DNA from 2 places in the Neorhizobium sp. LjRoot104 genome. Region 1 is predicted to be linked to the other one. Evidence: riboswitches for the same ligand, from Rfam matches in the RefSeq annotation. Region 1 holds a riboswitch; the other holds the start of a gene.
What was found. A riboswitch is a leader RNA that binds a small molecule or an ion and turns the genes downstream of it on or off. The one in region 1 is predicted to bind S-adenosylmethionine.

Region 1 (11,002 bases):
CCGCCGCATGCAGTCTAGTAATTGATCTTTAACCTAGTGTGAGGCTGACTCCGTGGCAAGAGTCGGGGGAATCTGCGGGAATCGATTTCGTGGTTTTCCCCAACTTGCTGTCCGGGAGAGTCATTTTTGTCACATAGGCCGACGCCTGTCGCTTTCCCGCCTTGGCTTGCCCAAAACGCCGAGCTTTGTTGACATTGACGGCCTAAACCCCGATAGTGCCCCCGCCGCCCAGTGGGCGGCATTTTTGATTTTTTCGGCCCGTTCCATGGGCCTTTCTGGACTGCCTAGAGGAGTGATGTCGCCATGGCTGAAGCCGCGCTTTTCGACACGTTTGCCCGGACTCCGCTGCGTTTCGAGCGCGGCGAGGGCGTATGGCTTGTGACGGAAAGTGGGGAGCGATATCTCGATTTTGGTTCCGGCGTCGCGGTCAATTCGCTCGGTCACGGCCATCCGCATCTCGTTGGTGCGCTGAAGGCGCAAGCCGACAAGGTGTGGCATACGTCCAACCTCTTCGAACAGCCCGGCCAGGAGAAGCTGGCGCGTCGTCTCGCCGACAATTCTTTCGCGGACAAGGTGTTCTTCACCAATTCCGGCGCCGAGGCCCTGGAATGCGCCATCAAGACGGCGCGCCGCTATCAGTTCGTGAAGGGGCATCCGGAGCGCTTCCACATCATTACCTTCGAAGGCGCCTTCCACGGCCGTACGTTGGCGACCATCGCTGCCGGCGGCCAGGCGAAATATCTCGAAGGCTTCGGCCCGAAGGTCCAAGGCTTCGATCAGGTGCCGTTCGGCGATATCGATGCCCTGAAGGCTGCGATCACCGATGCAACCGCGGCCATACTGATCGAGCCGATCCAGGGAGAGGGAGGCGTGCGGCCGGTTCCGAAGGAATTCCTCCAGGCGCTGCGCCAGATCTGCGACGACAACGGCCTGCTGCTGGTCTTCGACGAAGTCCAGACCGGCGTCGGCCGTTCCGGCAGGCTGTTTGCCTATGAATGGGCGGGCGTGACGCCCGACATCATGGCGCTTGCCAAGGGCATCGGCGGCGGTTTCCCGCTCGGTGCCTGCCTTGCCACGGCGGACGCCGCGTCCGGCATGACCGCTGGCACCCATGGCACGACCTACGGAGGCAATCCGCTCGCCACGGCGGCCGGCAATGCGGTGCTCGACGTGATCCTGGGCGATGGCTTCCTGGAAAACGTCCGTGACGTCGCCTTGGTCTTGCGCCAGGGGCTCGCGAGCCTGAAGGACCGCTTCCCCAATGTCATCGAGGACGTTCGCGGCGAAGGCCTGCTGCTCGGCGTGAAGGCGAAGGTGCCCGCGGGCGACTTGGTTGCTGCCATACGCGGCGAACACATGCTGGCCATTCCGGCCGGCGACAACGTGGTGCGTCTCCTGCCACCGCTCACAGTCACGGCGGAGGAAGCCCGCGAAGGGCTTGCCCGCATCGAGAGGGCGGCGGAAAAGCTTTCCGCTTCCGAGATGAAGAAATCGGCCTGAGCGGGCAAAGCGGGACGCCGTTGCAGGTTTCCCGCTTCACAGGGAACATCACATGGCATCTCCCAAGCATTTTCTCGATCTTTCCGCTGTTTCCGCGGCTGATCTCAGGGTCATCCTCGACGACGCGAAGATCCGCAAGCAGGCGACCAAGGCCGGCACGGCGGAAAAGCCGCTCGCCGGCAAGATGCTGGCGATGATCTTCGAAAAGCCCTCCACCCGCACCCGCGTATCCTTCGATGTCGGCATGCGCCAACTCGGCGGCGAAACGTTGTTTCTGTCAGGCACCGAAATGCAGCTCGGTCGTGCCGAGACGATCGGCGATACCGCCAAGGTTCTGTCGCGGTATGTCGATGCCATCATGATCCGTACCACGGATCACGCCCGCATGCTGGAATTGGCCGAACACGCCACCGTGCCGGTCATCAACGCCCTGACGGACGACACGCATCCCTGCCAGATCATGGCCGACATCATGACATTCGAGGAACATCGCGGGCCGATCGCCGGCAAGACGATCGCCTGGACCGGCGACGGCAACAACGTGCTGCATTCCTTCGTGGAAGGTGCCGCCCGTTTCGGCTATCGCATGAACATGGCGGTGCCGATGGGTTCGGAGCCCGCCGACAAGTTCCTGAACTGGGCGCGCAACAACGGCGGCAACATCATGCTTTGCCACGACGCCGAAAAGGCGGTTGCCGGCGCCGATTGCATCGTCACCGACACCTGGGTGTCGATGAACCAGGAGCACAAGGCGCGCGGCCACAACGTCTTCCAGCCGTTCCAGGTCAATGCCGACCTGATGAAGCGGGCCGACAAGGATGCACTGTTCATGCACTGCCTGCCGGCCCATCGCGGCGAGGAGGTCACCGACGAGGTGATCGACGGCCCGCAGTCGGTGGTCTTCGACGAGGCCGAAAACCGCCTGCACGCGCAGAAATCCATTCTCGCCTGGTGCTTCGGCGCGGTCTGAGCGCAAACTTCCCCGCGCGGGTGCGGAGAGCCGGCGGCAGTAGTCGAACCTTGATTTCCGCCCCGCGATCCCCCATCTGTCGGCTTTCAACAATACGCCGTCTTCTGGACTGGCGTTTCAACACACATCGTCGACGTCTTTTCCTCCGGCCAGCGGTTCCGCTCGGGCTGGCGCTTGTGTAAAGGTTTTTGGGTCGGCGCGAAGGAGTGAAGTCATGGCGGAAGCGACTGTAGAACTCAACGAACTCGACTTTGCCGGAGACGATCGGGTCGTTCCCTTCCAGGTGGACGGTCTTGACGTGCGTGGCCGTGCGGTCCAGCTCGGGCCGCTGCTCAACTCCATCCTCAGCCGCCACGAATATCCCGGCCCGGTCGCACGGCTGCTTGCCGAGGCGATCGTGCTGACGGCCCTGCTCGGCACCTCGCTGAAATTCGATGGCAAATTCACGGTGCAGACCAAGGGCGACGGCCCGGTCGATCTGCTGGTCGCGGATTTCTCGACGCCCGACAGTCTTCGTGCCTATGCCCGTTATGACGAAGAAGCGCTGGCTGAAGCGGTCAAGGAAGGCCGAACCTCGCCGCCCGACCTTCTGGGACGCGGAGTGCTTGCCTTCACCATCGACCAGGGCCGCGGCATGCAACCGTATCAAGGCATCGTGCCGATGGACGGCTCATCCCTCGAGGAGATCGCCGGCGTCTATTTCCGTCAGTCGGAGCAGATCCCGACCAAGGTCCGCCTGGGCGTCGCCGAGCTCTTCGACCGCGATGGCGATGGCAAGCCGCGTCACAACTGGCGGGCGGGCGGGCTTGTCGCGCAGTTCCTGCCGCAGGCGCCTGAGCGGATGCGCCAGCCGGACCTGCACGGCGGCGACGGTGACGAACGCGACTTCGAATTCGCCGAGGACGATTCCTGGGCCGAAGCCCGCACGCTGGTGGAAACGATCGACACCGACGAGCTGACGGACCCGCGGGTCGCGATCGAACGGCTGCTGTTTCGCCTGTTCCATGAGCGGGGCGTGCGGGTCTATGCGCCGCACACGGTGTTCGACCGCTGCAGCTGCTCGCGCGACAAGATCAAGGGCGTTCTCTCGGGCTTCTCCGCCGAGGAGATCGAGGCGAGCGAGGAAGACGGCGAGATCGCCGTCACCTGCGAATTCTGCTCGACCACCTATCGCTACAAGGCGGACGAATTCGCTGCAGCCTGATTGACGAACGGCGGGAGTCACCTCCCGCCGTTTTCAATTCAAGGCATCTTGCATTCGAAGTTCGCGCCGTCCTTCAGATCGCCGCTGCCGGAGTATTTCGCCGATTGCGGATAGGGGCAGAGCGGGCGCGTCATAACCGGCTTGCCTTCCCTGATCTGCCTCGCCTGGATCACCGTCGGCGCCTTGCCGTTCTCCACCCAGTCCATCAGTGGCGTGAAGGCGTCGAAGACGTCCGTGCCGTAACCCGCAGTGCAGTGGAACATGCCGGGCACCATGAACAGACGGTAAAATTCAGCCGTCCGGTCGGCGCCCATCTGCTTGCGGACGGCCTCGTAGTAGTTGACGCCCATCATCGGGTTGAGCGCCGGGTCGGACCAGCCGAAATAGGTGATCATCCGCCCGCCGCGCTTTTGGAACTCGCTGAGATCGGGGTTGGTGGCATCGACGATCTCGCGGATCGCGCCGATCTTGGGATATTCGCCATCGAAGTCGAACGTCTTCCAGTCGATCGCCTTCCCGGGGGCGGGCAGCATCGCCATGTTCTTGACGAAAGTCTCGCCATAGGCCAGTTGCCGGCTCGGCCCCTGATCGGATACCATCCACATGTCCCAGCCGCTGACGCCCGAGGGGTCCACACCCTCGGTGCCGAACTGCACGCCGGGGAAAACCCCCTCGCCCTTGATCTTCACGCCGCCGGCGAGCGTCTTCAGTGTCTCCACCTGCGCCCGCGTGAAGCAATCGGAACCGCCCCCCTCGCAGATCTTCAGGTCTTTTTCCGGATCGAAATTGCACTGGCGCGGATCGGCGATCAGCCCGTCCCCGGCGCCGTCGATGCGATCGCATTTGTCCATCACCGCCTTGGCGAGCACCGGAAGCTGCGCCCGGCTGATCGGAGCCTTCAAGAGCGCTCGTGCATTCCAGACGCCCCAGATCTGCGTATTGGTGAGATCGAGGACCGGTGCTCCGGCGAGAATGCCATCGAAATCGCCCGGATAACGTTGTGCCGCCATCAGGCCTTGGCGTCCGCCGGTCGAGCAGCCGTCCCAGTAGGAGAAGGAGGGATGCCGGTCATAATAACGCGCGGCAATCGCCTTGGCGGTATCGACCGTCACATGCACTGCGCGTGAGCCATAGTCGATCAGCAGGCCGAGATCTTCCGCGAAGTCTCCAAGTTTATAGGTTACCGCATCATGGCCGGTATTCTGCTGGACGGTGAGAAAACCTTTCGAAAGCGCCGCATTGCGGGTCGCTATCCTGGAAGCCGCGGCGAGGTCCTCGCCGGCATAGCCACCATTGCCGAACATGTAGAGCCGCCGGTTCCAGTTGTCAGGCAGGGTGATCTCGAAGCGAACCTGCGGGCGGATATAGCCGGTTACCTGGCAATGGCCCGGCACGTTCCCGACGCCTGCCACATGCTGGGCCTTCAGCGTCGTGACCTCCGCAAATGACTGGCTGTTCAGCATGCCGCAGGCGATCTGCGGCGAGACGGTGGCGGATGCGAAATCCGGCCTCTCCTTCTGGTCGATGAAGCTGCTTTTGTTTTGTGCAAGGGCGGGGGTGAAGGTGGCAAGCGTCAGCAATGCGCAGGACACGAGCAGAATGGGTCTTGTCATCAAGTTCTCCTCCCAAAGACCGTTTGACGGAGCCAAGATGCCGCAGGAGGGAGAGGGCAACAAATAGAAAACCGACGCAACCCATAAGCTGAGGGCCGTCGTCGGTGGCGCGGCCTAGTTGAGCACGCGCATCAGGCCGGGCGAATCCAGCGAAAAGGCCGGGATCGTCACCTCGAAGGTCTCGCCTTCATCTGTCTGCATGTCGTAATGGCCGAACATCAGCCCCGATGGTGTGTCGAGCGGACAGCCCGAGGAATATTCGTAGCTGTCGCCCGGCTTCAGCCGCGGCTGCTCGCCGACGACCCCCGGCCCGTCCACCTCGTCGACAATGCCGTTCTGGTCGGTAATGTGCCAGTAGCGATGCACGAGCTGCACCGTGAGCGCCGAATGGTTTTCGATGACGATGCGATAGCCCCAGACATAGCGGCTCTCTTCCGGATTGGATTGCTCCTCCAGATAGTAGGGTTCGACGGCGACATCTATATCTCTTGTCCGGGCGCGATACATGCGACACCTCAACAATTCTCACTGCTTCGATATTGTACAGAGGGACCGCAACGTCAAGAATTCTCGCGGTTTGAACAACCGAGCGTGAGGATTTGTTGAAGTTAAGGATAATCGGGATGGTGAATTTGTTGTCTCCTCCACCATCCCGGAAAACCCAAGACTTATACGCCCGCCTTGGAAAGCGCGCGGGCGAAATCCTCGATCAGATCTTCGGTATCCTCGATGCCGGCCGACAGGCGCACCGTGCCCGCCGAAATGCCGAGTTCAGCACGGGCCTCGTCCGTCAAGTTCTTGTGCGTCGTCGTCGCCGGATGGGTGATCAGGCTCTTGGAATCGCCAAGATTGTTGGAAATCCTGACGATCTCCAGCGCGTTCTGCAGCTTGAAGGCAGCTTCCTTGCCGCCCTTCAGCTCGAAGCACACCAGCGTCGAACCGCCCGTCATCTGCCTGGCGATGATATCGGCCTGCGGATGGTCCTTGCGGCCCGGATAGATGACCTTTGCGACCTGTTTCTGGTCGGCGAGGAAATCGGCGATCTTCGAAGCGCTCTCCGTCTGCTGCCTGACGCGCAGCGGCAGGGTCTCGATACCCTTCAGCAGCGTCCAGGCGTTGAACGGCGACATGGCCGGGCCGGTGTGGCGGAAATAGTCGTGCAGGTTCTCGTTGATCCATTCCTTGTCGGACAGCACGACGCCGCCGAGGCAGCGACCCTGGCCATCGATATGCTTGGTCGCCGAATAGACAACGATATGCGCGCCGAGTTCCAGCGGCTTCTGGAAGAGCGGCGTCGCAAACACGTTGTCGACGACGACCTTGGCGCCGACCTGGTTGGCGAGCCTGGCAACGCCGGCGATGTCGACCACTTCGAGCGTCGGGTTGGTCGGGCTTTCCAGGAAGAACACCTTGGTCTTCGGCGTGATCGCCTTTTCCCAGTTTTCCAGGAAGCGGCCGTCGATCAGCGTGCATTCGATGCCGTATTTCGGAGCGAGCGTCTCGACCACCCAGCGGCAGGAGCCGAACAGCGCGCGGGCCGCGACGATGTGGTCGCCGGCCTTCAGCTGGCAGAGGATCGCGGCGGTGACGGCGGCCATGCCCGAGGCGGTGGCGCGTGCGTCTTCGGCGCCTTCCAGCATGCACATGCGCTTTTCGAACATGTCATTGGTGGGGCTGCCGTAACGGGCGTAGATGAAACCGTCGGTCTCGCCCTTGAAGCGGGCTTCGGCCGCTTCCGAGGTGTCATAGACAAAACCCTGGGTGAGGAAGATCGCTTCCGAGGTTTCGCCATATTGCGAGCGCAACGTGCCGCCGTGTACGAGCTGGGTTGCCGGGCGCCATTTGTTAGTCATGCGTGTCCTCTTTCAGAACAAAAAAACCGGTCGCATAAGCAGACCGGTTTCGCACCCGGTCTTTTTAGCCACTTATTTAACGTGGCTGCAAGCCGACCGGCCAAATCACCACGGGATAAGAGTGGCATAGCGCCGCGTCCCGCTTGCGTCAATGGCTCGCATTTGGTTTTGTCGCCTCGAAAACTTTAAGAGAGACATGATGGCTCGCGAAACAGGAATTCTGGCGGACCGCGCGATCGCGGCACTTTTCGACAGTGGACGGCTGATCTCGGAGCGCGAGCTCGATCTGGACCAGGTCCAACCGGCGAGCCTCGACCTGCGCCTTGGCGCCAAGGCTTTTCGCGTCCGCGCGAGTTTCATGCCCGGCCCGACGAGCCTGGTGGCCGACAAGCTGGACCGCCTCAAGCTTCATGTCATCGACCTTTCCGAGGGTGCCGTGCTGGAAACCGGCTGCGTCTACATCGTGCCGCTGATGGAGCGGCTCGACCTGCCGGCCAACATGTCGGCCTCGGCCAATCCGAAAAGCTCCACCGGCCGGCTCGACATCTTCACCCGCGTCATCACCGACTACGCCCAGGAATTCGACAAGATCCCCGCCGGATACTCCGGTCCGCTCTATCTCGAAATCTCGCCGCGCACGTTCCCGATCGTGGTGCGCCGCGGTTCGCGCCTGTCGCAGATCCGCTTCCGGGTCGGCAATGCCCTGCTCGGCGAACCGGATCTCCTCCAGCTCCACAATGACGAAATCCTGGTGGCGTCCGCCAAGCCGAATGTCTCGGGCGGCGGCATTGCCCTGTCGATCGATCTTGCAGGCGACGGCGTCGGGCTGATCGGCTACCGCGGCAAACACCACACCGCCGTGGTCGACGTCGATAAGAAGGCCCAGCACGATATCTTCGATTTCTGGGAGCCGCTTTACAGCCGCGGCCGCAACGAGCTGATCCTCGATCCGGACGAGTTCTACATCCTCGTATCGCGCGAGGCGGTGCACGTGCCGCCGCTCTATGCGGCCGAGATGACGCCCTTCGATCCGCTGGTCGGAGAATTCCGCGTCCATTATGCCGGTTTCTTCGATCCGGGCTTCGGCCACGAGGCGGCGGGCGGGCGCGGCAGCCGCGCGGTGCTCGAAGTGCGCAGCCACGAAGTACCCTTCATCCTCGAAGACGGCCAGATCGTCGGCCGCCTGGTCTACGAGCACATGCTGGAAAAGCCGGAAGGCATCTACGGTTCCGGCCTTGGCTCGAACTACCAGGCACAGGGCCTGAAGCTGTCGAAGCATTTTCGCGCCTGACACCACCTGCGGCTTGACAGGCGAAGCCGTCTGTTGGAAATCTGCGAACCGACGCGGGTGTAGCTCAATGGTAGAGCAGCAGCTTCCCAAGCTGAATACGAGGGTTCGATTCCCTTCACCCGCTCCAGCTTTTCAAATTCTTCCGCAGCGTCCGGGTCGCCGATATCGGTCGGCGCGAAGGCCGGTGCGGGTTAGCCTGCCACAAGGCTCGTGTCGTCGTCGAGGCAATCGCTCTGGAGCTGCATCTGGACGGCGTGCATGAACAGGCCGGCCTGGCGAGAGATTTCCTCGTCTGCCACGCCTTGGGCTCTGAGAGCTGCCGCAAAACCAGCCATTTCCGATCGCCAGAAACGGTTCGCCTGTTCGCCGTGAAGGCGCAGAAGCGCCTCGGCGCAGCGTTTGACGTCCGCGGTGCGCCGATCGGCGGGGAATTGCAACAGTGTCATGCCATCTCCGTACTGTCGGACGAATCGCCCAGGAATTGCAACACATTGGCTGCCAGTCCTTCACAAATACTGAACGGCTGAAGCTGTCCCTTTTCCGGCGTCGAGCCGAATAACAAAAGGCGGCGCCATCCCGGCATGGACGGCGCCGCATTTTTTTTCAATCTGCCGTTTCGTTCAAGACGGCGCTAGTCGTTCTTCCGCGGGGTCATCGGGTTGCTGATGCGGGCCGCCTGGAACGTATCAGGCAGCTCCGTCAGTTCGATCACCGAGACGATCCCAGCGCGATTGAAAGGATCGCCTTCGGCGAAGGCCTGCGCCTCTTCGCGGCTTGCTGCCTCCAAAACCCCGAAATTGCCGATCGATGAACCGGCTTCATCGACGAGGGCGGAGCCGATCAGGACCGCGACAAGGCCTTCCCCACCCGACTGGACCCAGGCCCGGTGCGACGGGCGGTGGGTATCGCGGGCGGCGTCCTGGCCTTTGTGGTGCAGGCAGCGCATCAGGAAAAACATCGGATCAGGCCGCATTTTCCAAGACGACCATGCCGGCGCCGGTCATCGATGCCGGGGCGTGGTAGTGCTTGTGGATGAGGTTGACGTCGCTGTTCATCGCGGCGCGCATGACGAGCCACATGATCAGCTCGGCGCCTTCGGAGCCGAACTGTTCCACATAGTCCTCGCGGCTCATGGCGCGGTAGGGTTCCGGATTGCTGGCGATGCCGTCGAGCCAGGCACGGTCGGCCGCCTGGTTGATGTAGCCTGCGCGGGCCCCCTGCAGCTGGTGCGACAGGCCGCCGGTGCCGAGGATGACGACACGTTCGTCGCCCGGCCAGCTTTCGATCGCCTCGCGCAGGACCTTGCCCATTTCCCAGCAACGCTGCGGGGTCGGGATCGGGTACTGGATGGTGTTGACCCAGATCGGCAGAACCTTCACCGGCCAGGCGTCCGGCCGACCGAAGAACAACTCCATCGGCACCTGCAGGCCGTGATCGACCTCGATCTCGCGGCAGACCATCGGGTCGAAATGGCGCTCTACCAGCTTGTCGACGAAATGCCAGGAGAAATCCACGGCTCCCTCGAATGCCGGGATAGCGCGGGGACCCCAGCCTTCGTCGACCGGATTGTAGGTTTCGGCGACGCCGACGGCGAAGGTCGGCACGCGATCCAGGAAGAAGGTATTGCCGTGATCGTTGAAAACGACGACGGCGATATCGGGCCTGGCGTCCCGCATCCACTGCTTGCCGGCTTCATAACCGTCGAAGAACGGCTTCCAGTCCGGCGTATCGCGCAACCCCTTGTCGAGTGCCGCACCGATCGAGGGAACGTGGCTCGTTCCGAGCCCACCGATGATCTTAGCCATTGCGTTTTTTTCCCAGTCTCAGATGCAGAAAGTCTTCGTGTTCCATGCTCGCCTGGGCCGCGCCGATCCTGGTGATCGGGGTGGGATCGACGGCGGAAATCTTCAGGATGAAGAAGAGATTGCCGCCGAGGCGGACCATTTCATGCCAGTCACGGGCCATGACCGCGGACTTTTCGTGGGCGCTCAGCCCGAAGCTGTCGAGATAGGCTTCTTCATCGGACTTGAAGGCGGCGCGGTTGGCGGGCTGGCCGAGCGCCATCGCCATCTTGTTGATCCGGTAGCCGCGGATCGAGCCCGCCCGGTCGAAGAGCGGGGTATCCGGGATTGTCGCTGCTGCTTCACTCATTGGGTTTCTCCAAATCTGCGCGCCAGCCATTCGGTGATGGCGGCGGCGGTTTCCACGGGTCGTTCGACAGGAGCGAAGTGCCCGGCATTTTCGATGATGACGAGTTCGGTATCCGGCGCGGCCTCGGCAATTTCCCGGTGCTGCGCGATCGGGCTCCAGCCATCCTGGCGAGCTGCGACAAGCAGGACGGGACAGCCAAGATCGGCGATATAGGCGCTGGCGTCGGGGCGGCCGATGAGGGCGCGAATGTGGCGCTCATGAACCTGCGAACCCGCCTTGACGACCATGGCGTGGAGGCGTGCGATCAGTTGCCTGTCACCAACCCGGGCTGGGTCGAGCATCGGCGGCAGCCATTGCTGCGCCAGTTCATCGATGCTGCGGTTGCCGAGATCGATCATCTGCTGCCGCTTGATCTCCTCG
Region 2 (11,002 bases), 3.6 Mb from region 1:
TAAGCCGTCATGGAATCTCGCCCACACCACCAGAAGCTGAGTCAGAAAACCGCTGTCGAGACCATGCAAAGGCTCGAGGGTATCGTCGCCTCGGCGATGGACGGAATCATCACCATCGATGACGAGCAGCGGGTGATCCTGTTCAATCCGGCCGCCGAGCGCATGTTCGGCCTATCGGCCAACGAGGCGCTTGGCCAGCACATCTCCCGTTTCATGCCGGAACGCTATCGTCCCACCCACGCGGGGCATATTCATCGTTTCACCGAAACCGGTGTGACCACCCGCCAGATGGGATCGCTCGGTGCAATCAGCGGCTTGCGCGCCGACGGCAAGGAATTTCCGATCGAGGCGTCGATCTCGCAGGTGGAGATCGGCGGCGAACGCCTGGCCACCGTGATCCTGCGCGACATCACCGAGCGCAAGGCCGCCGAGGATGCTCTGCTGGAAAGCCGGCGGCGCATGGAGGGGATCGTGGAATCGGCGATGGACGCGCTGATCACCATCGACGAAGGTCAACGGATCGTGCTGTTCAACCCGGCCGCCGAGCGCATGTTCGGCGTCGCGGGCGAAGATGCGATCGGCTCGCCGATCGAGCGGTTCATTCCCGAACGGTTCCGGCATGGGCATGCCAAACATATCCGCCTCTTCAAGGAGACGGGCGTTACCAACCGCCGGATGGGCGCATTGGGGGCAATCAGCGGCCTGCGCGCCAATGGCGAGGAATTCCCTTTGGAAGCGTCGATCTCGCAGGTACAGATCGGCGATGGAAAGCTCGCGACGGTGATTTTGCGCGACATCACCGAACGCAAGGCCAACGAGGATTCCCGCCAGTTGCTGGCTCGTGAGGTCGATCACCGGGCCAAGAACGCCCTGGCGGTGGTGCAGGCCCTCGTGTCGCTGACCCGCGCCGAAACCAAGGAGGCTTTCATCGTCGCGGTTCGGGGTCGCGTTTCGGCGCTGAGCCGCGCCCATTCGCTGCTCGCCCAGAACCGGTGGCAGGGCGGAGACCTCACCGCGGTCCTCACCGAGGAAACCCGGGCCTATCAGGGCGTCAATCAGCTCATGATCGGCGGCCCCGCCGTCACCCTCACTCCCAATACCGTGCAGCCGGTCAGCCTCCTCATCCATGAGCTTGCCACCAACGCGGTCAAGTACGGGGCATTGTCGGTCGCAGAAGGGCGGGTGGATGTCTCCTGGCGCATCCTTCCGTCTTCGGAACTGGAACTCCGCTGGAGCGAGACAGGCGGACCGGTGGTGCAGAAGCCGGAAACCAGGGGCTTCGGCTCCACCCTGGTGATGGAAGTCGCCACTCGCCAATTGGCGGGCAAACTCGACATCAGTTGGCCCCGAACCGGCATGTGCCTGATCGCGACACTGCCCCGATCCGTCTACCGTCCCGATATTTCAGGCGCCCCGGTTTCTGGCGAGGAGGTCGCGCCCAAGCCGTCGGAGGCCGGCTCGGCAGGACGGATACTTGTCGTCGAGGACGAGACGCTCATCGCCATGGAGCTCTGCAACGAACTTGAATCGCGCGGCTGGGAAGTGGTCGGACCGGCGGCAACTGCCGATGAAGCCATGCGCCTGGTCGGCGGTTCGCAGCTTCCCGACGTCGCCGTCCTCGATGTCAATCTTGCGGGAAGGCCCGTCTACCCATTTGCGGAATGGCTGCAGATCCACGGCGTGCCCTTCCTGTTCTGCACTGGATACGAGCAGCTCGATGATCACCACAGCTTCAGAAACCGGACGACGATCCGAAAACCTGTGAATATGACGCTGCTGGAGGGCGAGCTGCGCCGCATGATCCAGCCGACATAGCCGGAAAACGGAAAGCGCCGCCAGCTTGCGGCTGGCGGCGTCATCGATTGGGAAAATCGCCCGATCAGGCTGCGCGCGAGCGATAGCCGCCGGAAGCATAATTCTGGGAGACTGCCCCGGCATTCGTCTTGAAACGGGCCACCATGTCGGCGAGGCTGTCGGTTTCCTGCGTCAGGCTCTGGGCGGCGGCGGTGGTTTCCTCCACCATCGCGGCGTTCTGCTGGGTCACCTTGTCCATCTGGTCGGCGGAGGCCGCCACTTCGCGCAGGCTGGTCGCCTGCTCGCTGGTGCTGGAGGTGATCGTGTTCACGAAAGTGCTCATCTGCGCCACTTCGCTGACGATGTCGTCGAGCGATTTGCCGGAGGCGGTGACGAGCTCGACGCCCTGCTTGACCTGCGCCGACGAGGTGGAGATCAACGCCTTGATCTCCTTTGCGGCATCGGCCGAGCGCTGGGCAAGCCCGCGGACTTCCTGGGCGACGACCGCGAACCCGCGGCCGGCTTCGCCTGCACGGGCGGCTTCGACGCCCGCGTTCAGTGCAAGCAGGTTGGTCTGGAAGGCGATGTCGTCGATCACGCCGATAATGCGGTTGATCTGATCGGCCGAGCCTTCGATGGCAGCCATGGCGGCGACCGCGCTCGCGACGATTTCGCCACCGCGCTGTGCCTTCTGCTGGGCAAGCGACGCGACGCCCTGGGCGCGGCTTGCGCCGCTGGCGCTGTCGTTGACGGCCGAGGTCACCTGGCCGAGTGCCGCCACGGTCTCCTCGAGGCTCGCCGCCTGCTGTTCGGTGCGCTTGGCGAGATCGTTGGAGGCGATCGAGATTTCCTGCAGGCCGGCGCGGATCGTGCCCACGGCGCCGACGACGGAGCCGATCGCCTCTTCGAGATTGCCGACCGAGCTATTGAACTTGGCGCGGATCGGCTCGAACTCCGCCGCAACGGCACGGTCCATACGGACGGTCAGATCGCCGCCGGCAAGCCGGTTGAAGCCCTCCTCGATGGCGTGCACGAAGGCGCGCAGATCTTCGCCCTTGGCGTTGTCGATCGCCGACTGGCGCTGGCGCTGGTGCTCCTGCGTCTCGCGGGCCTCCGATGCCTGCTGTTCGAGCCGGACATTCTCCTCGGCCGAGGCCTTGAAGACCTGAACGGCACGCGCCATGGCGCCGAGTTCGTCCTGGCGCTCCTGTCCGCTTACCTCGGCGCCGAGATCGCCGGCGGCGAGCTTGGTCATCGTCGTGGTCAGGCGGCGCACGGTGCCGCCGAGCGACCGGGCGAAGATCAGGAAGCCGATCAGCGACAGGATCGAAACGGCGACAGTGCCGAGTGCGGTCATCCACAGCGCCGTTTCGCTGGCGGCGACCAGCGGCGTGATGTCGGAGGCGATTTCCAGAACGCCGACCTTGGTTCCGGAAAAATCGAGGAGCGGAACGGCCTCGACGGCGTAATGCTTGCCGCCGATATCGGCATAACGCCGCACGGCGCCCTTGTCATAGGCCTCCTGCAGCTCGGGGCCGCTCAGGATCGGATTGCCGCCATAGGTGGAAGCCTGCTTGTCGAACTTGTCGGCACCCTTGGTGTAGAGCGTGACATAGGCGTTCACTTCCTTGGTCAGCCGGGAAAAATAGGCATCGACGAGCTTCAGCCCGACGTCCACGACACCGATGATCTTGCCGTCCGTGACCACCGGCGCGGTAGCGAACAGGCTCACCGCGGTGCGGCCGGTCTCGATGCCGACGACCAGTTTCTTGTCGCTGAGCGAGGTCGCCACCATCTTGCGGCGCGCCTTGATATTGTCGCCAAACACATCCGGATCGTGCACGCGGGCGACCACATCGGCCGTCGCGGTGCTGAAGGTGATCATTTCGAGGCCGCTCGTTTCCTTCACGGTCTTCATATTGGAGTAGCGGGAAAGCAGGCCCTGCCGATCGTTGGCGAGGATGAGCGGGGAAGTTTCCGGCAGCGATGCGATCGTCAGCGCCAGTGCGGAAGCGGCACGCCCCTGGGCGGCCATATCGTCCTGGATGACCGCAAGATCGCTATCGAGCTCCGTCTGCAGCGCCTGCTCGGTCATGTTCGACTGGCGCTCCCAGGCAAGCCCGCCGATCACCACGCTTGCAAAAAGCACGGCTGCAAACCCGAAGAAGGTAAGCCGTCTCGACAGTGGCTTCCTGATGCTGATCTCGTTCATATGTCCCTCGAATTGTGCTCTGCAAAAACAGAGGGCCGCCGCCCGGCGGGCGGAAAGGCCAATCCTGAAGAAAACTATGCCGAAATCGGTTGAAATTTAACTAATGTCAGAATCCTGCAGCGTTCCACAATGTAAAACGGCAGCGATAAACTTGCTTCTGAAATCTTCGGAACCCGTTGGATTACAAGCGGAATCCGCAGCTTACCAATTTTACATGTGCGCTCAAGCAAGCCGGGTTTGTACGGCAGGAATTATTTGAGCAGCGAGCACGATCCGCGCCAGACGCGGCCCGCCGCGATCATTGCTTGGAAAAGACGTAGTCCGTTTCCTGCCGCAACACCTCGCCCGGACGCAGCACCGCATTCGGGAAATTGGCGTGGTTGACGGCATCCGGCCAGACCTGGGTTTCCAGGCAGAACCCGGCAAACGGCCCGTAGCGGCGTCCGTCAAGGCCCGGCACGGGGATCTGCGGCAGCTTGAAGGCGGCATAAAGCTGAACGCCCGGCTCGGTGGTGCGAACTTCCATCGACACGCCGGAATGGATGCTGCGCGCCAAAGCCACGGAACGCTTGGCCGTCCGCTCCGGCGACAGGCAGAAATTGTGATCGAACAGAACTTGAGCGTTGCCTTCGAAGCGCTTCATCGGCCCCATGTCGCGCAGGTCGAAAGGCGTGCCGGCGACATCCATCAATTCGCCGGTCGGCACCTGCTTATCGTCGAGGACGAGCACATGGTCGGCAGCGATCATGATGTCATGGTCGAGCGCATCATCGCGGCCGTCGAGATTGAAATAGGTATGCTGACAGATATTGGCGAGCGTCGGCTGATCCGTGGTGGATTCGTAAACGACGGAAAGGACGCCGTCCTTTTTGAGTTGGTAAGTCGCCGTGACCGTGCAGTTTCCCGGATAGCCGGCACGACCGTCGGGATCGGTGATCCGCAGTACCACCTTGTCGGTAGCATGTTCGACAATCGCCCAGTTGCTCCGGCCGATACCGTCCGAGCCGCCATGGAGATGGGTGACGCCCCGCTCGTTGAGTTCCAGCTGATATGGCTTGCCGTCCAGCGTGAAGCGGCCGCCGCCGATACGATTGGACGACCGGCCTGGCGTCGCGCCGAAATAGGGCGAGTGGTTCAGGTAGTCCTCAAACCGTTCCAAGCCGAGCACGAGCGGCGGCTGGTGGCCTTCGAGCCTGAGGTCCTGGATGACAGCCCCCCAGGTGATGACGCTGGCCGTCAGCCCGCCGCCGGAAATCCGGACGCGATAGACGGTTTCGCCCTTTTCCGTGGTGCCGAAAACTTCGAAATTCTGATCCGCCATGGGACTGCTCCTCCAGCAATAGGTTTTGCGGCAAACTGCGCGATTTGACGGCAGGCCGCAACGCCGCCGACCGATAAACTTCCGGGAAAAGCAAACTCAGCGGGTGAGTGTACGGGTCGCCTGTTCCAGCCCGCCGAGCGTCAGCGGAAACATTCGTTCGGTCATCAGCCGCCGCATCACCCCGATCGAGGTCGTATGGCTCCAATGGTCCTGCGGCACCGGATTGAGCCAGACGCAGCGATGGAAGTGATCGGTGACGCGCCGGATCCAGGCCTCGCCCGGCTCCTGGTTCCAGTGCTCCACCGACCCGCCCGTATGGGTGATCTCATAGGGGCTCATCGAAGCATCGCCGACGAAAATCACTCTGTAGTCGGCGCCGTAGCTGCGGATGAGATCGAGCGTCGGCATCCGTTCGGCCCGGCGGCGGTTCTCCCTCCACACGCCTTCGTAGAGGCAATTGTGGAAGTAGAAATGCTCCATATGCCTGAACTCTGCACGAGCCGCCGAGAACAGTTCTTCGACGACGCGGATGTGATCGTCCATCGAGCCGCCCACATCGAAGAACATCAACAGCTTGACCGCATTGCGCCGTTCGGGCCGCGTCTGTACGTCGAGATAACCATGCTCTGCAGTGGAACGGATCGTGCCCGGCAGGTCGAATTCCTCGGCCGCCCCTTCCCGCACCCATCGCCGCAACCGCTTCAGCGCCAACTTGATGTTGCGGGTGCCAAGCTCGACCTTGTCGTCGAAATCGGCGAACTCGCGCTTGTCCCAGACCTTCACCGCCCGGCGATGGCGGGACTGGTCCTGGCCGATCCGCACCCCTTCCGGATTGTAGCCATAGGCGCCGAAGGGCGACGTGCCGCCGGTGCCGATCCATTTCGAGCCGCCCTGATGCCGGCCCTTCTGTTCCTCCAGTCGCTTCCGCAGCGTCTCCATCAGCTTCTCGAAGCCGCCGAGCGCCTCGACGAGTTTTTTCTCCTCGTCGGTCAAGTGCTTCTCGACGAGCTTGCGCAGCCATTCCTCGGGGATATCGGCGACATCCAGGCCGGGCTCGCCGGAGATCGCCTCCAGCCCGCGGAAATAGGACGAAAAGACCTGGTCGAACCTGTCGATATGCCGCTCGTCCTTCACCAGCGCGGTGCGGGCGAGGAAATAGAAGGCTTCGACATCGAAATCCGCGATCCCCTCCTGCATGCCTTCAAGAAGGTCCAGGAATTCCCGCAGCGTCACCGGGATCCTGGCTTCTTTCAGGTGAAGGAAGAAAGGGATGAACATCGCGTCGAAACCTATTCGGTGCCGATCTTCTCCAGATCATAAGGGGTCGTCTGGTAGATCTCGTTGATCCAGTTGCCGAACAGGAGATGTGCATGGCTGCGCCAACGGTTCAAGGGCGTCAGCGTATCGTCGTTATGCGGGAAGTAGTTGTGCGGCATCTTGATCGGCACGCCGGCATTGACGTCGCGGAAATATTCGTCGGCGAGCGACGTGGAGTCGTATTCCACATGGTTGAACATGTAGAGCCGCTTGCCGGCCTTCTCGTGCACCAGGCAGATGCCCATTTCCTCGGATTCCATCAGGATTTCGAGGTCGGGATGCTGTTCGATGTCGGGACGGCGCACTTCCGTCCAGCGCGATACCGGCACCTGAAAATCGTCCGAAAAGCCGTTGAGATAGATCGAGGACGGCACGAGGTTGCGGTGGCGATAAACGCCGAACGCCTTTTCCTTGAGCTCGTATTTCGGAACCCCGTGGAAATGGTAGATCGCCGCCATCGCGCCCCAGCAGACGTTCATGGTCGAATGCACGTTGGTCGCCGTCCAGTCGAGGATTTGTCTCATTTCGTCCCAATAGGTGACGTCCTCGAAGGCAAGCGTCTCGATCGGTGCACCGGTGATGATGAAGCCGTCGAACTTACGGTGCTTTACCTCTTCCCAGGTCTCGTAGAAGGAAAGAAGATGATCTTCCGACGTGTTCTTGGCCTTGTGGCCGCCAATGCGGACCAGCGAGAACTCGACCTGCAGCGGCGAGGCGCCGACGAGGCGCGCCATCTGCAGTTCGGTCTTAATCTTGTTCGGCATGAGGTTGAGAAGCCCGATCTGCAGCGGACGAATGTCCTGCCGCACCGCGTTGGTTTCGGTCATCACCCGCACGCCCTCGGAAACGAGGGTGCTGAAGGCGGGCAGCGTATCGGGAATCTTGATCGGCATGTCTTTACCCAACGAAAATAAAAAACCGGCAACGACAAAATCGCGACCGGTCCGTGGGAAGACATCTTCTCGCGGCCCTTTAGCGACTTTTTTAACGTGGCTGCAAGCCGGCCGGCCAAATCACCACGAATTCACAATGCTCAAATACGCCTTGCTACAGGCTCCGTCAATGGGAGCATAATTTACCGCCTACCGCTCCCGCCGCGCCATGAAGGCCATTCGCTCGAACAGATGCACGTCCTGCTCGTTCTTGAGCAGCGCGCCATGCAGCTTCGGAAGCGCATTCCTGACGTCGCCGCGCAGGTCGGTTGGATCGACATCGTCGGAAACCAGCAGGCGGATCCAGTCGAGCGCCTCGGAGGTCGAGGGCTTCTTCTTCAGCCCCGGCATTTCGCGGATCTCGTAGAACTGCGTCAGCGCATTGCGCACCAGCGCCTGCTTGATGCCGGGATAATGAACCTCGACGATGCGGGCGAGCGTGTCGACGTCCGGAAAGCGGATATAATGGAAGAAACAGCGGCGCAGGAAGGCGTCCGGCAGTTCCTTCTCGTTGTTGGAGGTGATGATGACGATCGGCCGGACCTTGGCCTTCACCATCTCGCCGGTCTCGTAGACATGGAATTCCATGCGGTCGAGTTCCTGCAAGAGATCGTTCGGGAATTCGATATCCGCCTTGTCGATCTCGTCGATCAGCAGCACCAGCTTCTTGTCGGAGGCAAAGGCCTGCCACAGCTTGCCGCGGCGGATATAGTTGGCGACGTCATGAACGCGCTCGTCGCCGAGCTGGCTGTCACGCAGCCGCGATACGGCGTCGTATTCGTAAAGTCCCTGCTGCGCCTTGGTGGTGGACTTGATGTTCCACTCGATCAGGTCGAGACCGAGGGCGGCCGCCACCTGCCGCGCCAGCTCGGTCTTGCCCGTTCCCGGCTCGCCTTTCACCAGCAGCGGGCGTTCGAGCCGGATCGCGGCGTTGACCGCCACCATCAGATCCTTGTCGGCAATATAGTCCGCGGTACCCTGAAACTGCATTTCGGCATCCTGATCGATCAACGCGCCGCAAACTAAAAGCTCATCCCCGGCGGTGCAACAGCTTTCCCTTTGTGCCGGCTTTGCGCTATGGGCAATGCGCATGAGCCATTCGACCTTCACCATTCTGCTTGGCGGCAATCTGACCGTCACCGACCGCCTGCGCGACGCGGTCGCCGGCAGCCGCCTCATCGCGGCCGACAGCGGCATGCGCCACGCGGTGGCGCTGGGTGTGACGCCGGAACTCTGGGTCGGCGATTTCGATTCCTCCGATGCCGCGCTGATCGCGCAGTTCCCGGGCGTCGAACGGCAGGCCTTTCCGCCGGCCAAGAACGAGACGGACGGCGAGATCGCCACTGCCGAGGCGATCCGGCGCGGGGCCACGCGACTGATCTTCGCCGGCGCGATGGGCGGCGAGCGCAGCGATCATGCGCTCCAGCACTTCTTTCATGCGATGAACCTGGCGGAAAGCGGCCTTGACGTCATGCTCGCCGCCGGCGACGAAGAGGCAACCCCTCTCCTCCCCGGCAATGGCAAGACGCTCGACCTGCCCCGGGGCTCGCTCTTTTCCGTCGTCGGTTTTTCAGCCCTCGAAGGGCTCGATATCATCGGCGCACGATATCCGCTCGACAACTTCTCGCTTCCCTTCGGCTCCTCGCGCACCGTCTCCAACGTTGCGGAAGGCCCTGTGGAATTCCATCTAAAGAGCGGCAGGGCGATGATCCTTGCCCGCCCCTACGACTTTACAGGAGCCTGACTTTGGCGCCCCCAATTCTGAAACTCGACGATATCTTCCTGAGCTTCGGCGGTGCGCCGCTGCTCGCCGGCGCCGGCATGCAGGTGGAGCCTGGCGACCGCATCTGCCTCGTCGGCCGCAACGGTTCCGGCAAATCGACCCTGATGAAGATCGCCGCCGGCATGGTCGAGCCCCAGTCAGGCGAGGTATTCCGTCATCCATCCTCGACCATCCGCTATCTCGAACAGGCACCGGATTTCGCCGGGTTTTCGACCGTGCAGGCCTATGCCGAAGCAGGCCTCGGCCCGGGCGACGATCCCTATCGCGTCACCTATCTGCTCGAACATCTGGGCCTCACCGGCCAGGAAGACCCGAACACGCTCTCCGGCGGCGAGTCCCGCCGCGCGGCGCTTGCCCGCGTCATGGCGCCCGAGCCGGACATCCTGATGCTCGACGAGCCGACCAACCATCTCGACCTGCCGACCATCGAATGGCTGGAAGACGAGTTGCGCAAGACCAGAAGCGCGCTGGTGGTGATCTCCCACGACAGGCGTTTCCTCGAAAAGGTCTCGAATGCCACCGTCTGGCTCGACCGCGGCACGTCGCGACGCCTCAACCGCGGTTTCGGCGAGTTCGAAGCCTGGCGCGATGAGGTGCTGGAGGCGGAAGAGCTGGAACAGCACAAGCTCGGCAAGGCGATCGAGCGCGAGGAACACTGGCTGCGCTACGGCGTCACCGCCCGTCGCAAGCGCAACATGCGCCGCCTCGGCGAACTGCAGACGATGCGCAGCAATTATCGCGGCCACAAGGGACCGCAGGGCACGGTGCAGGCGAGCGTCAGCGAAGGCCGCGAATCCGGCAAGCTGGTCATCGAGGCGGAAAACATCACCAAGAGCTATGACCGGCCGATCGTCGCGCCGTTCTCGATCCGCGTGCATCGCGGCGACTGCATCGGTCTCGTCGGCCCGAACGGCGCCGGCAAGACGACGCTTCTGAAAATGCTGACCGGCCAGCTGGCGCCCGATACCGGCACCGTCAAGCTCGGCACCAATCTGGAAATCGCAACGCTCGACCAGAAGCGCGAAGACCTGAACCCCGAAGACACGCTGTCCCATTATCTGACGGACGGTCGTGGCGAGACGCTGCTGGTCAACGGCGAGCAGCGGCATGTCGCGGGCTACATGAAGGACTTTTTGTTCCAGCCGGAACAGATCAGGACACCGATCAAGAACCTCTCCGGCGGCGAGCGCGCCCGGCTGATGCTCGCCCGCATCATGGCAAGGCCCTCGAACCTCTTGATATTGGACGAACCGACCAACGACCTCGACATCGAGACGCTCGACCTGCTGCAGGAAATCGTCGCCGGCTACACCGGCACCGTCATCCTCGTCAGCCACGACCGAGACTTCCTCGACCGGACCGTGACCTCGACCATCGCCCCCGCCAATCCCGACGCACCGGACGGCCGCTGGATCGAGTATGCCGGCGGCTACACCGATATGCTGGCGCAGCGCAAAGGCGCGCAGGAAGAAAGGCGTCGCGCGGAAAAGGCGGACAAGGCAAAAGCCGATGCGGCGGTTCCCGCCGCCGAAGCCCCCCGGGGCAAGGGCAAGCTCTCCTTCAAGCAGAAGTTCGCGCTCGAAAACCTGCCGAAGGAAATGGCAAAGGCGCAGGCCGAGATCGCCGCCCGCGAGGAGAAAATG

Region 2: linked by a shared signal. The riboswitch ahead of metA (homoserine O-acetyltransferase MetA) and the one ahead of ACSQ8R_RS00555 (O-succinylhomoserine sulfhydrylase) in region 1 are both predicted to bind S-adenosylmethionine.

What each region holds. Positions count from the first base shown of each region.
Region 1 is NZ_CAXURS020000001.1:102,082-113,083, reverse strand. It holds gene ACSQ8R_RS00580 (aspartate aminotransferase family protein) at 304-1,500, shown strand; gene argF (ornithine carbamoyltransferase) at 1,553-2,470, shown strand; gene ACSQ8R_RS00570 (Hsp33 family molecular chaperone) at 2,685-3,674, shown strand; gene ACSQ8R_RS00565 (tannase/feruloyl esterase family alpha/beta hydrolase) at 3,713-5,287, opposite strand; gene apaG (Co2+/Mg2+ efflux protein ApaG) at 5,402-5,794, opposite strand; gene ACSQ8R_RS00555 (O-succinylhomoserine sulfhydrylase) at 5,956-7,140, opposite strand; SAM riboswitch at 7,184-7,262, opposite strand; gene ACSQ8R_RS00550 (2'-deoxycytidine 5'-triphosphate deaminase) at 7,337-8,431, shown strand; tRNA gene ACSQ8R_RS00545 (tRNA-Gly) at 8,485-8,558, shown strand; gene ACSQ8R_RS00540 (DUF6074 family protein) at 8,623-8,877, opposite strand; gene ACSQ8R_RS00535 (hypothetical protein) at 8,874-9,038, opposite strand; gene ACSQ8R_RS00530 (YciI family protein) at 9,063-9,404, opposite strand; gene ACSQ8R_RS00525 (class III extradiol dioxygenase family protein) at 9,394-10,236, opposite strand; gene ACSQ8R_RS00520 (extradiol ring-cleavage dioxygenase) at 10,229-10,582, opposite strand; gene ACSQ8R_RS00515 (alpha/beta fold hydrolase) at 10,579-11,002, opposite strand, start outside.
Region 2 is NZ_CAXURS020000001.1:3,687,116-3,698,117, forward strand. It holds gene ACSQ8R_RS18250 (PAS domain S-box protein) at 10-1,815, shown strand; gene ACSQ8R_RS18255 (methyl-accepting chemotaxis protein) at 1,880-4,006, opposite strand; gene ACSQ8R_RS18260 (aldose epimerase family protein) at 4,305-5,327, opposite strand; gene ACSQ8R_RS18265 (vWA domain-containing protein) at 5,424-6,605, opposite strand; gene metA (homoserine O-acetyltransferase MetA) at 6,617-7,537, opposite strand; SAM riboswitch at 7,597-7,674, opposite strand; gene ACSQ8R_RS18275 (AAA family ATPase) at 7,727-8,566, opposite strand; gene ACSQ8R_RS18280 (thiamine diphosphokinase) at 8,661-9,320, shown strand; gene ACSQ8R_RS18285 (ABC-F family ATP-binding cassette domain-containing protein) at 9,323-11,002, shown strand, end outside.